Regions from separate parts of the Bradyrhizobium sp. Unk1 genome, predicted to be linked through region 2. Evidence: riboswitches for the same ligand, from Rfam matches in the RefSeq annotation. Region 2 holds a riboswitch; the other holds the start of a gene.
What was found. A riboswitch is a leader RNA that binds a small molecule or an ion and turns the genes downstream of it on or off. The one in region 2 is predicted to bind cobalamin.
Positions count from the first base shown of each region.

Region 1 (7,664 bases), on a different contig from region 2:
AAGGGACCGCGCCGCCCCCATTGAAGACGCCCTGCTCATGGCACCTACGTGTAAATACTTAGTGACTTCTACCTAGGGAAAACATCCAAATTTTCCAGTTCATCAGGATCAGCCAATCTGCGTCCCATCGACGTTCGCAAGATAGGGTCCGCCATGCAGGCCCAGGCCGCCAGTTTTACCGAGACCAGCTGCTATCCGACGAGCGCCTTGCGTGGGAAACCTCAACACTTCGGCTAAGTTGATTTACGCCAGCTCAAGTCAAGCGCGCTGCTTTTTTGCGTCGAACAGCGCGGAAAATTGCAGCGCAAAGGACACCGAACTCGGCTTGGGCGAACTTGCAAGTGGCAGAAACGCTTCCGGCCTACATTGTGCCTCCAGGAGCACCGCAATGATCATCGATCTTTTGCTTCGAGAGCATCGCAACATTGATCTGCTTCTGGCCGCTCTCCAACGCGAATTGGAGATTTTTGAGAAAGGGATCCGTCCCGATTATGAGGTCATTCGCGCGATTATCAGCTATTTCGAGGTTTACCCCGAGGTGTACCATCATCCACAAGAAGACTTGATTTTTTCCAAGCTCAAGGCCTGCGATCCGGATGCAGCTGAAATCGTCGGCGATCTCGCGGTTGAACACCAGGAAGTCGTCGACCGTTTGCACCGCTTCGCGCGAGCTATTGACGCCATCCTCGCGGATTGTGAGCTCTTTCGGCAAGACGTCGGCAGTATCATACGCGACTTTATACTACGCGAGCGGCGCCACATGATGTGGGAAGAACGAGATTTCTTTCCGGTCGCACTGAAGGCTCTCTCGGCACAGGAATGGACCGAAATCGCTTCCGCCGTCACCGATCTTGGAGATCCGCTGTTCAGCGAGACAGCGGCAGCCACTTCCGATGCGCTAAGAGCGCATATTCTGAAATTGGAGCAAGAAGCTGAGGCCGAACGGAGCTCGGTCGCGTTATTCGTCCACCAAGGCCGGCCCCCCTGACACGGCGCCGAGACGGGAGGGGCCGTATTGATCGCTGCCGTTTTACAGCAGGAATAAGACCTCATGCTCATCCTGTCGAAATGAAAATGGGGGTGTTCGCTGGCACGTAGGCTGCCGTACCGCCAAAATGGCTTCTGCGCACTATGATCGCTTCCTCGACCACCGGCGCAAACGCCATGGCCGAGCCTTCCTGAGCTCTGGTTCCGGCACGTTCCACAATGTGACCGTCGCAGTCTAGCAGTTGCGCAGTGACATCGCGGGAAGCGGATGCCTCTCATGTCCGGCGCCCCATAAGGACGGACGATTGCGGCCGCGCGGTGCGGCGAAGCACTCCCACTCCTTCCCAGCCCGGCACGCTCTGAATGATCCGACCGCAGCTGGTTCGACCCATAGCACGCCAACTGCGAGGCATGCTCGCCCGGGTACGTTTAGCACGAACGGCAAGGTGCTGGACGTCCGGTCTAACTGTGCGCGGAGCCGAGTCGTGTCGGATCCGAGATCGCCATCACTTAACTGGCCAATGTTGAGGGCAGGACCACGCTGACCGCTGAGGAGCACCCTATCGGCACCGTGCCATCTCCAAGCTCGCGACATCCTCCGCGTGGTCCGCTCATAGACTCTCAAACAGAGGCCCAAGCCGAAGCCCGACTATCGGGTGGAACCGGTCGACCAAGGACTGCCTTAAGCAGGGTTCAAATCAATAGCAGCCGCTCATGCATTCTCCACGCTTGCGAGATCCTTGGAGCCGGGTTTTTCGTATCGTCGCGCTGATCGAGCATAAGGTTTCCAGGAGCGAACCGAGTTTGCGGCTCATCCCCTGCGGTGACCGCCCGGCATCACTGCCCCTGATCGCTGTCGTAATCGTGGCCCACGTGCTCTTGAGCGACAAACCTTGGTGTATATTTATACACTTCAGGCTAAACAGTCGCATACCACGGCATAATTGAGCTACGCTGAGCTTGGGCTTCAACTGGGCTCAGATTTTCGGCGAATGTCCTTGCCGTGATCGAACCGGCGGTTGTCCTCTCTTCCGCCGATGGCAGTCCGCGCGATGCGTCAGCGTCGCTCCTCCCAGACTTTCGCCCGGCCCGCTAAAGCGCGGGGCCGGGCTTTTTTGTGTTCCCAAGGCTCCATGGATTATCGAGTGCGCAAATGACCGCAAGAGGATCAGCTTTGTCGAGAATAGACCCAAGCCCGCATCAACGGCCTCGCGGATCGAATGCAGCGCGCAGTTGGCGGGCGGCAGCGACCATGTTCGCTAGCGCCGGCCGAACCTCCTCCCATTTGCGCGTCTTCAGGCCGCAGTCCGGATTGACCCAGAGCTGCGAATCCTGCAGCCGGGCCCGAGCCAACGCCATCAGCTCCGTCATTTCGCCCGTCTCGGGAACGCGTGGAGAGTGGATGTCGTAGACGCCCGGCCCGATCTGATTTGGATATTCGTAGTTCCTGAACGCGTCGAGTAGTTCCATTTTCGAGCGCGACGTCTCGATCGAAATGACATCTGCGTCCATTGCAGCGATCGCACCGATGATGTCGTTGAACTCCGAGTAGCACATATGTGTATGAATTTGCGTTTCATCGGCGACGCCCGATGAGCAGATGCGGAAGCAATCCACGGCCCAGTCGAGATAGGCCGTCCACTCCGATCGACGCAACGGCATTCCTTCGCGCAGTGCGGCTTCGTCGATCTGGATCATGGTCGCACCAGCATTCTCGAGATCGCGGACTTCGTCTCGGATCGCGAGCGCAATCTGGCGGCAGACCTCGCTTCTGGGAACATCATCGCGAACAAAGGACCAGTTCAAGATCGTCACCGGTCCGGTCAACATCGCCTTCATCGGCTTCCTCGTTAGTGATTGCGCGTAGCGCCACCAGTCCACGGTGATAGGCTTCGACCGCACTACATCGCCAAACAGGATCGGTGGCCTGACGCAGCGCGAGCCGTAGGACTGCACCCATCCGTTCCTGGTAAATGCGAAGCCGGCGAGCTGCTCGCCGAAGTACTGCACCATGTCATTGCGCTCGAACTCGCCGTGCACGAGGACGTCGAGACCGATGTCCTCCTGCCAACGTACGGCGCGCGCAGTCTCGTCCTTGAGGAACCTGTCGTATTGCTCGTCACTTATCGCGCCTCGCGCATGCGCCGCACGAGCATTCCGGACCTCTGTGGTCTGCGGAAACGATCCGATCGTCGTGGTAGGAAAAGCCGGTAGTCCGAAACGATTGCTTTGGATCTCGGTACGGCGGGGAAATGGGCTCGCGCGCCGACGCGTGGTCTGATCGATCGCTTTCATCCGGACAGCGACATTGGCATCACGGATTTTCGGCGAAGTTCGGCGGATAGTCGCGGCACATTCCGACTCGGCAAGAGCTAGCGCAACATTCTGGTTGCCTGCGAGTGCCCGCGCCAGGATCGCGAGCTCCCGCATCTTCTGGACTGCGAAAGCAAGCCAGCTCTTGACGTCGGAAGCGAGCCCGGTTTCGAGTTCAACATCGACCGGCACATGAAGCAGCGAGCAGGATGGGGCAATCTGTACACGATCCTTGCCGAGCTTCGCAATCGCGGGTCCGAGCCGCTGGCGCAGCGAGGACAAATTCGACCGCCATACATTCCGGCCGTCGACGACACCGAGCGACATGACGAGATCACTTCGGCCGCCAGCGATGACCTGGTCCAACAACTGTGGCGCCCGAACGAGATCGAGGTGCAGTCCGGCAACTGGCAGGCTCAAGGCGGTGTCCAGATTGGCCCCGAGGTCGCCGAAATAGCTGGCAACTAAGATGTTGATGGCTGGCCCCTCCTTTTCGAGCCGGTCATAGGCATGTCGCAAAGATTGTCGCGCCCTCTCATCCAGATCAAGAACCAGGCAGGGCTCGTCGAACTGAACCCAATTTGCCCCACGTTGGGCCAATTCCTGCAGAACCTCGATATAGGCCGGTATCAGTTCATCCAGTAGTGAGAGTGGCTGGAACGCAGGATCGGGACTCTTGCCGAGCTTTAGGAATGTGACAGGCCCGATCAGGACAGGGCGGGTCTGAAAGCCAAGGGCCTTGGCTTCCTCATACTCCTCGATCGGCTTGCGAGAGCATAGCCTGAAAGTCTGTCCCCTGTGAAATTCGGGGACCATGTAATGGTAGTTGGTGTCGAACCACTTGGTCATCTCCTGCGCAGGTGCGCCAAAACCCCGCGGTCCGTGACCGCAACTCGCATCCTGATCGTCGCATTCTGATCCGCGGGCCATGGCGAAGTACGTCTTGAGCGAAACGGATTCGCCTTTCGAGGCGTAGATCTCCGGGATGGCGCCAACCATGACACTTGTGTCGAGCACCTGATCATACAGCGAGAAATCGTTGGATGGAATGACCGTGACGCCGATAGATTTCTGACGAGCCCAATTTGCGGCACGCAGGCCAGCTGCGTCCTCGAGCAACTGCTGTTCGCTGCTTTTTCCGGCCCAGTAGCTTTCTAGAGCGAGTTTGAGCTCGCGCCTTGGACCGATGCGTGGCGTTCCTAGCGTGGCAACCGGAAGGGAGAGAAGAGACATAGCGTTAACCCCAAGTTGGGGGCAGAGGCCGTGGCGGACGCAGGCAGGGAAAGTCGCGCGGTGCGACGGCTGCTTGGCGCACCACCGGGACACCCCGCCCGTGGACGAATATATTGTCGGGGCAGGTCTCCTGGCTCGCGGGTCATCGCTTCTGTCCGGCCTTCCCGAAGCCGCGCAGGCTTCAGTGACATCGTTGGACAGCGGCTTGCCGCTCACAGTTGCGGGGGCAGCGCCGGCATAGTCACCGGCTTCCCTCTTAGCTCCGGATCAAATGGAAACCGGAGAACCTCGACGACTTGGATTATCGGCAAGAGAAGTCTTCCGTCAACCTCTCAGATTATGTCTCAAGCTGATGCTGCGACATCTGCTACGCGAATGACCGTGCATCTCTATCGTTGAGATGATGTAGAAGCGCTCTCCAATCAGCGATACGGAATGACCATCGCAGCTGCCCGCGGGCCGCATGCCAGATCGGTGGAAGGGACAAATGCGGCTTGCGCGGTCGGGACTGCTGCCTCGAGCAGAACGCATCTGTTGCGAGTCCCGGCTTCCCCGCGGTTGCTTGAGCACGTCCACCATCCAGCCACCTTCTCGGCCCACAGGATCCGTGTTGGTAGGCCCAAGCTGGCAAAGCCAGTAACAATACCCGGCCAGCACGTTGATTTGCGGTCCAGCCAGACTCCAAATGCTCGGCGGTGAAGATCGGCTTCGCCTCGTTGGCCATCGAGTGCAAAGCGAACCTGACTGAGGCTGTTCTCGACTTCCGGAGCGCCGCATGTCGAAAGGAGCGCCAAACGCACCATGGCCCATTGGCCGCAAATGCCCAAACGCATGGCAGAGATCGAAAGGCACATTCTGGCAACGATACCGAATCAAACGGTTCAATGGCGGCAAACGTGCTCCCAATTCTCATCAGAAACTTGGCACTGAGGCGTTCCGCTGCGCCGTCGAATATCCGGTGCGTGACGAGGATGCATAAGCCGCGCTGGATAGCGCTGAACGGAAACATCCAGACGTGGGCCAGTCGGAAAGTCGACAAAGAGGACACAAAAGCGGTTCGAATTGCCGTCTATTACCTGGCACGAAGAATGCAAGTCTTCGGCATGCCCAGTCTCCTCCTGCTGGGCATGTCCAGCACAGCAAATTGAGGCTGTCGCCGGCAGCGAAGTTAGCGGCGCGTGACATTGAGGGGAGCGCCTGCTCGCACGGGACACCATCGGTCTCCCCGTTGCGTCGCCGCTAACTTCTTGCGCTCGCGCATAACAGGTTGAAGGTTGCCCGCTTTGGAATGACGTGTGGATGAAACCAGATAGGCCGACAGTTATGAGGAAAATGTTTGGAAGACGCGCGTTATGGTTTTGTCTCGGTCAATCCCTGATCTGCCTGGCCGGGCTGGCTCCGACGAGCAACAGTGTTCGCGCCAACGAGAGCCCCCTTATCGAAAGATTCAAGTCAACGTGGCGAGCGCAAGACGGCGAGACAATAGAACAAATTATCTCCAACGTCTCGAAGGTGGCACAGTTTGTCCCTCGAATGTGGGGCGTCGCTGAACTTGACCAAAACGACTATGTTTTCGTTTCGTGGACCAGGCACCGGAATGATACATCAGACGAACAGTACGTTATCACCTGGAAGATCGCGCTCGACGGCACGATTCAACTTGCGTCGACCTATGCAAAGCCGATGGAATTGGGCTGGCGCGCCCTGGCGCTCTCGTTGATCGCCAGTGAAGTCAAGGATGGCAAAAGGGACGCAAATCTTCGCTTTCTGCATGATCCGAGCAACTTCAACTTTGTGACGACTACGCAAGGCCAGCTCGGCGATCTTCTGCGGCAGGGCCACTGCACTATCGTTGAACCTGTTGGAGTGGACTACTTGCCGAAGCAGAATGACAAGCCGACCGAGAAAGGTGATCTGTGGCGCGTTTTGCTTTTAGTGAACTGTAATATCCCAGGGCCCCGTTTTTTTACACACAACGGGGTCATCACTTTCGAGAAGAGCGAAGGGCAAGATTGGGAGCCGCAATCCTCCTTTGCCAAGCGTATCGCGGCCTTTCCACCTGGCTCCTGGTTCGCTCGCATGGAGCCAAAGGAACGGGAAGAGTTAGAGGGGAGCGAAGGCCCTCGGTAAAATGGTCGCGCAGAGCAAGATCGCGCCGCAGCTCCTTCCGCCGAACGCCTCAGAGCAACTGCAAGAGATATCAGCTCTACAATGTCCGTGTTTACGCTTTCGCAACAGTCGCGAGCCTTTCCCGCAGCCTTCAGCCCGTCAGGAACAAATCGGGCAGCCCGATTACCTCCGACTCTTTCTGCGAGGCGTCGAGCTCAGCGGCGCGTGCCAGCTGGCGAGATTTGGCCCCCGGCGCACCCGACGCAGTGGGAGGACACCAATCCGCGAGGAACCAGCTTTCCAAGCCACTCTTCAAGGGGCCGGGCCTGGAGATGCATGCCTCGGGCCCAAGCCCATCCGGCGTGCGCGCCGCGCATCGCGCACTGACTGGCACCCCCAAGAGCGTGAGCATGCCGACGCCGAGGCGGCACGCGGATCGAGTGCTTCTACGAAACCCGTTAAGACGGTAATCGGGCAGTGTTAGTGGGCCGGCATGCCTCCTGAGCACCGGCCTCTTTCCGATTGCCCCCGGCGAGGAGCCCCGGAGCCGTGCGCGAGGCATCAAGGACCGAACAGAGTCGGCGCTAGATTTCCTCGCGCGCATTCGTCTGCGCGTCAAAGATCCGGATTTGAAGCATGGGAAAACGCTTCTTTAGTTCTACTCCGCCTGCCCTGGCGCCGTCTCTGGTTGCGAATTCGGCTCTGAGTTGGCCATCCACTTCAAGCGCGTAAGAAGAGACCGGCAATTCCCGGGGGGCTGCAACCATTTCATTCCCATTGTGTAGCGAGGTCGTTGAGAATGATTTGTAGCTTGAGTCGGTTAAACCGCACCAGAACTACCTGCCCGAGTGCCGCGATGGGGCAACCATGTTGTGGATTGAGGCCTCGCACCGAATCGCGATCCTCCCAACACGCGGGCGCCTTACCCGTCGCCCGGTGCCTATACGACGAAGCCACGGAGTTGCCGTTCCAAATTTCCCTGGCGCAACGCACGCCCTTGCGCCGGGCTTGCTGGGTAACTC
Region 1 covers NZ_JCAMOP010000046.1:53,517-61,180, forward strand. Annotated here, with positions in the region: gene AC5ZFO_RS39125 (hemerythrin domain-containing protein) at 389-988, shown strand; gene metE (5-methyltetrahydropteroyltriglutamate--homocysteine S-methyltransferase) at 2,188-4,533, opposite strand; cobalamin riboswitch at 4,637-4,839, opposite strand; gene AC5ZFO_RS39135 (nodulate formation efficiency C protein) at 5,857-6,663, shown strand.
Region 1: another riboswitch for cobalamin. It lies ahead of metE (5-methyltetrahydropteroyltriglutamate--homocysteine S-methyltransferase); the one in region 2 lies ahead of AC5ZFO_RS01105 (TonB-dependent receptor).

Region 2 (7,664 bases):
CGCGCCGCGATCGCCTCGCACAGGCTCCGGTCGCGGCCGATACCGAGCCAGCTTGCCGACGTACCGTTCCAGGCAATGGCATCGACCTTGGCGTCCGCCAGCAGATCCGCCGCCGGCAGCATCACCGAGGCATCGAACTGGTTCAGCGCCGCGGCATCGAGCGCGATCTCGGTGACGCGGAAGCGCGAGAAATGCGCGGTGACGCCGTCCACGCCATGCAGCATGGAATAGGTGACAGGCTCCAGCACCGAGTTGGACGACGGGGTCATCATGCCGAGGCGCTTGCGCTGAATTGACATCGATTGCGATCGCCCAATTGAGGGAATGTACCGCTGCGCCCCCCTCGGACGATCATCCGCGCCTGCCATCGCCCGCGCAACCCGCAATTTGCATGGCGCATATGATTTGTTCGATACGCAGCTCAAGCCGCGAAGGTCGACCGCAAGCGCCGCCAGCCGATGACGATGCCGGTGACGGAAAATGCCAGCCCGAGCAAGCAGAGCCCGACGACCAGGACATCGCGCAGACGCGGATGCGCCATGAGAACGGGAAAATCGAGCGTGTGCAGCGCGCTGTAGAACCAGCGATAGGCCCGCCGCGAGGCATCCAGGCGTTGCAGCACGCGGCCGTCGGCACCGTCGATGTCGAACCAGAGGTCGCCGCATCGGGAGCGATAGGCGGGCGCTCCGGGGACGGCGGAGCGCGCGGGATAGTCGTCATTGTCGGCAAGAACGGACGGGGCGCCGCAGCCCGGCGCAAGGCGCGTCGTCAGGTCATGGACATCCCTCTCGCCGAGGAATGCCACCTGCCGGCTGCGGATCGCCTCCTCCGTTTTAGTCAAGGTCTGACTGGCGAGGCCGGTCCGGTCGCGCCGGTAGACAACACCGTTGACGGCGAACCATTCGACTTCGCGAGCCGACGGCTGACCGAACGGCGGGGCGGTCGTCCAGTCCGGCGCGGCATACACCACGCCCGCTTCGGTCGGGGTCAGCTCCCCGCGCGAGAACAGCCGGCCGTGATCCATCGAGAGCCAGCCACTGAAACTCCAGGTCAGCACGAAAACGGTCGCGACGAGACCAATGATGTGATGCAGCGCGTGCCAGCCGCGATAAGGCGACGAGATCCGGCGGCCTCGAATCCTGATCCTGATAATTCCGAGCACCGCGCCGAGCGTCGCCGCGATAAGAGCCACAAGCGACAATGTCGAGACCACCTGATCCCAAAGGGACCAGTTGCTCCTCAGGACTGTCGGATAGATCCAGTGCAGGACGCTGCCGGCCCAATTCCACCCGCGCTCGCTGCGGGTCGTATCCAGCACGACTTCGCCGGTGCGCGAGGAGACATAGATCTCGGTTCCGGCCGCATCCCCAAGAGCGACGCGCAACAGAGGCCGATGTCGATCAAAGCCGTTCGGTACGCTCCATTGATCATAATCCGCGCCCGCAATCATCGCCGCCCGCGCAGCATCGAGCCCGCGTTGCCGGGCATGATCCCGCGCGATACCGACCGCGACGCCGGCGGACGCCACCGATGCATCCCGTCCGTCGGAGGCATGGACCGCGCGCACACGCGACGGGCTCGATACGACATAGACCGGCCCGTCGCTCCGCTGGACCAGGCGAACGCGCGTGGCGTCCGCGATCCCGCCCGCGGCAACGGCATCCGCGACCGCAATCTTCACCTCTCCGCGATCAACCGGCGCGAGCCCGGCAAAGCGTTCCGCTTCCGTCAATGACGGAAACGGGACGAAGTGCATCACGATTCCGCTCGCGAACCACATCGCGAACAGCAGGCAGAACGCGATCCCGATCCAGCGATGCAGCAGGACGATCGCGTTCATCATGTGATCAATGCCCTACCATTTGAACGCGGCCGAGAGCTCATAGGTCCTGGGCGCACCGAGCAGGATCTGGTCGGGATAGAACGGATCGCCCCAGATCGCGTAGCGCTTGTCGGTGATGTTGCGCACGCGGAAGCCCAGACGGGCCTGGTCGACCGCGTTGAACACCGTCTTCGGGATGTCGACGAAGGCGTAGACGTCGGCGACGGTGTAGGCCTTCATCGTCACGACGTTGGCATCGGTGTTGTAGCGGTCGCCGACATAGCGGCCCGTGATGCCGAGTTCCACCGGCCAAGGCGTGAAGAACCGGTACGACGCACCGGCATTGGCCACGATGCGCGGCACGTTCGGCGGCGTATTGCCAGAGAACGAGCCGCCGACGAAGTTGTAATCGGCATAACGGGCATCGACATACGCGATGTTGCCCCAGAGGCGCAGCGGCTCGATCGGGCGCACCGCGGCGGCAAGCTCGACACCTTTCGATTCCTGCCGTCCCGCGATGTTGAGCGTCTGGCCGCCGGCTGCCGCATAGACGTTTTTGCGCACGATGTCATAGGCCGAGAACGACCACTCCGCCCGGTTGTCCCAGAACAGGTGCTTGACGCCGGTCTCGTAGGTGCGCGCGGTGGTCAGGTCCAGGTTCTGGGTCGGAGCAAGCAGGAATATATTGTTGGCCGAGATGTCGGCGCCGGTGGCGTATTGGCTGAAGAAGGTTAAGCCGGGGACGGCGTCCCACGTATAACCGATGCGACCCGTCGTCGGGACCCAGGATTGTGAGAACGGGAAGCCCGCTTTCTCCAGTCCGTTCTTGTCGGTCGAGTTGCGGTCGAGCCCGATATGCTCGACTCGCAAACCACCAATCAGCGCGAAGCTGCGGGTCAGCTTCAGCCGGTCCTCGAACGACAAGGCCTCGTTGTCGATGCGCGCGGTCTGCTGCTGCGTCGTCAGCAAACCGTAATAGCCGCGATTGGGATCGATCAGCGAAACGGAGTCGCCTGGGAAGTTTGCGGCGCCCGGCCGGACGAAATCGAGATAGCTCGACGACAGTGTCGTAACCAGCCGGTTGTCGAAGCCGGCGATGTTCGTGTCCCAGATCAGGTCGGTGATATTGCCCACCAGCCGTTGGCTGTGTGCGACGTAGAAGCGTTCACGATCGACCAGGTTCGTACCGGAATTGAACGCCTCGACCTCATTGTTGAACCAGGTACGCTCCGCGCCATAACCATAGGCTTGGCTCTTCAACGTCAGATCAGGCGCGAGCTTCAGCTCGAAACCGCCGCGCAGCCAGACTTCCTGCGCCACGTTGCGGTTGTCGAGGACGTTGTAATTGGTGTTGAAGGTTCGGTCGTCGATGGTGACCGCACCGAGATCGGTTTTGTTGTAGTTCGAGACGTAATTTCCGGAGACAATCCCTGCCGTCGCATGCGAGCCGCTGAAGGCGACCGGCACCAGCGGTGCGCCCCAATAGGCCTTTCCGCGATCCTCGCGGTACTCGATCGCGCCCCAGACCTTGAGGCTGTCGGAGATGCGGTAGTTGAGCTGGCCAGACACATCCAGCGTCTTGGTATTGGTGTCGTCGGCAAAGCCGTTGAGCGAGGAGCGGCTGATGTCGAAGCGGTAGTCCAGCCCCTGCACATTGGTGCTGCCGCCCGAGCCGTAATGGGCGCGGAATGAGTTCAGCGAGTCCCAGGAGAAATCAGCCTCGTTGCGGATCGCTCCGGTGTGCGGCTGCTTGGTGACAAGATTGATCGAGCCGCCGGCGGCGCCCTCGCCCGAGATCAGCGAGGCCGGGCCTTTGAGGAACTCCACGGCCTCCAGATTGGCCGTGTCCATGATCCGCGAGGTCATGTTCTGCGGGCCGATCTTGATGCCGTTGTAGAGCGTGTTGATCTGGCTGTTGGTAAAGCCGCGCATCGAGAAGCCCGCCGGCTCCCCCGGCGCGTCGCCCGAGGTCACGCCGACCGCGCCCTGCGCCCCCTCGGACACGGTACGATAGCCCTGCTCGCGCATAGTCTCGGCCGAGATGACTTCCACGGTGGCCGGTATCTCCCGCACGGTCAGCCCAAGGCGCGAGGCGCTTTCGGCCACCGCATTGGTGTTGAGCGGCGTCTGCGCCGTCGCAGGCGTCACGGCGGGTTTTGGCGCTGCGGATGCGGCCGGCCTGCGTGCGGCCGCGCGGCGCGTGCTCTGGGCTTCCCGGGCAGCCGGCTTGCGGGATTGGGCGGGCGACACCTCCACGGGCGGCAGCGGTTCGCGGGCCTGTTGCGCCAGCGCGGTGGGCAGATCGAGAACGGCAAAGGACGTGAGCGCGGCGGAAGCGAGCAGGACGCTGCGCGGTCGTACGATACGGATGGAAGACACGGTCTTGGACCTCGGTATGACGTCAGTGGCACGTCACAGCGAACCAGGTCCAACCTTCGGCCTTCCAGCCTTCCGATGAAGCCGAATGTCTGTACTCCCCGACCGACATCTTCGCGTGTGACCACGGCTGACGGCAGGTCTCCTGGCTCGCGGGTCAGTACCTTGCATCGCCTTCCCGGGACCGAGATACCCAGTGGCTCGTGACGCAAGATTCGCCGCTTACAGTTGCGGGGGCAGCCGCGGCATTGGGGACAAATCCCCGCACCGCATTCCCTTTTCATCCCCACTCGGGGAAACCGTCAAAGCCATCTAGGATTACCAACAAGACGGAGTCAATGTGCCGGTGCGACGTTATTGCCGCAGCGACCAACTTCCTTGGAGATAAGCATGGAAGGCGAGACCTTCCTCTGGCTGATACGGCATGCGCCCGTTGACGGCGTCAAAGGGACGATCCACGCGGCCGACGCGCCCGCCGATCTCGGCGATCGCGTGCAGCTGGAGGCGTTGCGGCAGAGGCTCCCGCCAGATGCTGCGAGCTTGGCGAGCCCGGCGCGACGCACGGTCGAGACGGCGCGCGCGCTGGGACTCGAACCCGCGTTGGTGCCCGAGTTCAGTGAGCAGGATTTTGGCAACTGGACCGGCCGGCGGCATGACGAGCTCGCGGCGACCGGCGGTGAGGCCTATGTGCAGTTCTGGAGCGATCCGGCGCACGGGCGGCCGCCTTGCGGCGAAAGCTTCGAGGATCAGGTCGCGCGCGTCCGGCTCGGTCTCGCGCAAATCGGCGCCGGCTCGGCAACGCTCGTCGTGCACTCCGGCACGATCCGCGCCGCACTCTGCATTGCGCTGGACCTGACACCACAAGCGGCCCTGCGCTTCGTGATCGATCCGTTGTCACTGACCCGGATCGACCGGCTCGCCGCGGGCTGGCGCGTCGTCGCGGTCAATCAGCGCGCGGCTTGAGCCGGATCAGGCCGGGCGATCCGGCACGTTGGCCTGCGCGAAGGTCGCCATGCCGTTGTGAAGGCTGCACGCGAGCCGCACCAGCGGCAGCGCGATGGCCGCGCCCGATCCTTCGCCGAGCCTGAGATCGAGGCTGATCAACGGCTGCACGTTCAGCGCACGCAGCACCAGCCGATGTCCCTGCTCCGCCGATTGATGCGACGGCAGCAGGAATGAGTGGCACGACGGGTTCAGCCGCACCGCCGCCAGCGCTGCCACCGATACGATGAAGCCATCGATCAACACGGGAATGCGGGCTTGCGCAGCCGCAATGATGGCACCGCAAATCGCCGCGATCTCGAGGCCGCCGACGGCGCACAGAATCTGTTCCGGCAAAGCGCCCGCAACGCCGTGACGCGCAATCGCCGCATCGATCACACCCGCCTTGTGCGCGCGGCCGGCCGCATCGACGCCGGTACCGCTGCCCGCGATCTCCTCGGCACTGATGCCGAGCAGGCTCGCCGCAATCGCCGCCGACGTCGTGGTATTGCCGATGCCCATCTCGCCGAAGATCAGGAGATCGGGCCTGCCGGCTGCCGCGCGCGCGACTGCGCGCTGACCGGCCTCGAAGGCGAATGCCAGCTCCGTCGGGGTGAGCGCGGCTTCCACGCTGAAATCGCGCGTGCCCTGGCGCGGCTTGTCGGTGACAACGCCCGCGATCGCCTCCTGCGCCAGCGTGCCGGCGTCGACGACCTCAAGGTTTGAGCCAAGCTCACGCGCCAGCACCGAGATCGCGGCACCGCCCGAGGCAAAATTCGCCATCATCGCGATGGTCACTCCTTGCGGATAGGCCGACACGCCCTGCGCGACGATGCCGTGATCGCCGGCGAAGACGATGATCGGCACCCGCGCGGCGCGCGGCTGCTCGGTTGCCTGCAGGCCCGCAAGCTCGACCGCAAGCTGCTCCAGCCGGCCGAGCGCGCCGGCCGGTTTTGTGAGTTGCGCCTGACGCGCGAGCGCCGCCTCGCGATGAACCGCGGAAATCTCGGGGCATTTTTGGGTGACCCATTCGGGGAGCATGCTGCCTCGCTTACGGCCTGCGCTTGAGAATGTAGCTGTCCATGATCCAGCCGTGCCACTCGCGCGCATCCTGTCGTGCGGCAACGATGCGCGGGCCGATCTCGGCCAGAACGCCCGACATGGCAATCTGATCGGGCATGCCGAGATAGGCGCCCCACCAGATGTGCAGCCCGCTTGGATCGAGCGACTGGAATGCCGTGCCACCGTCGAGCATCACCACCACGGTATCGACGCCCTGCGGCCAGCCGCCTTCGCGCAAGCGACGGCCCGTCGTGACCAGGAAGGGCTCGCCGATGTCGTTGAGCGGGAGCGCATGCGCCGCGCAGAGCGCCTGGATCGAGGTGATGCCGGGCACGACCTCGATATCAGGCAAGGGATCGAGACGCCGCGCAATGCGCAGCGAGGAATCGTAGAGCGAAGGATCGCCCCAGATCAGCAGCGCGACCTTGCCGTCATCACCGAGCTGGCTCGCGATCGTCCGCGACCACGCCGCGGCCACGGCCTCGTGCCAATCGTCCACGCCCTTGTGATAGTCCGCTTCACCGGCATCGCGCACGGGAAGGTCGAACTCGGCAATACGCGTCGTTTGATTGGTGAGCACATCCGCGCAGATCGTCCGCCTGAGATCTGCGAGATCGGATTTTGCGCTCCCCTTGCGCGGGATCAGGATGAGATCGGCCGCGTTGATGGCTTGAACGGCGGCGCGCGTGAGCTGCTCGGGATCACCGCAACCGATGCCTATCAGGGAGAGCGTGAGCATCGCGCGTGCAGGGGCGGCCATCGCGGCCGCCCCTTGTCTCTTAGGCCGCGTTGTGAAGGCGCGGCGTGACGAAGCCGGGCGCGGTGACGCCGCGCAGCGATTTCGCCAGCGCCAGCACGGCGAGATCGGCGAGCGGCTCGATCACGATGACGAGCGCGTAGGAGGCCGCGAAGGTTGCGATGTTGACGAGATTGGTCGCACCGAAGCCGGAGCCATAGAGCGCCCAGAACGCGACCCAGGCGATGACGCCGGCCTGATACGTGGTCGACAGCGCCAGCGCCTGACGGTACTTCAAATCGACATAGGCGGTGTTGCGGGCAATGATCCGCGAGGCAATCGCCTGGATCCCGAACAGCGGCACCAGCAGCGTGGTGACGTTCATGCCGAATTGCGGCAGATCGGGCGGCTCGAAGAAGATGCCCTGGAACAACAGTCCGAACGCAAGGCCGAAGGCCGCCGGCGCTGCCCCAAACAGCAGGAACAGGGTCGAGCCGAGGATGAAGTGCACCTCGGAGACGCCGACCGGGAAGTGCGGCAGGATCTCGAAGAAGACGAACACGAGGCCCGTGGTGGCGAGCGTCCGCGCCGCGAACGACGTGATGCCCTGCTCGCGCACGGTCTCGACCGCGAGCTTCAACGCAACGCCGCCGACGGCGATGCCGGTTGCGTAACTCAACACGAGCT
Region 2 covers NZ_JCAMOP010000001.1:257,848-265,511, forward strand. Annotated here, with positions in the region: gene AC5ZFO_RS01095 (maleate cis-trans isomerase family protein) at 1-299, opposite strand, end outside; gene AC5ZFO_RS01100 (PepSY domain-containing protein) at 422-1,843, opposite strand; gene AC5ZFO_RS01105 (TonB-dependent receptor) at 1,856-4,201, opposite strand; cobalamin riboswitch at 4,317-4,517, opposite strand; gene AC5ZFO_RS01110 (histidine phosphatase family protein) at 4,589-5,161, shown strand; gene cobT (nicotinate-nucleotide--dimethylbenzimidazole phosphoribosyltransferase) at 5,168-6,220, opposite strand; gene cobF (precorrin-6A synthase (deacetylating)) at 6,231-6,980, opposite strand; gene AC5ZFO_RS01125 (energy-coupling factor ABC transporter permease) at 7,021-7,664, opposite strand, start outside.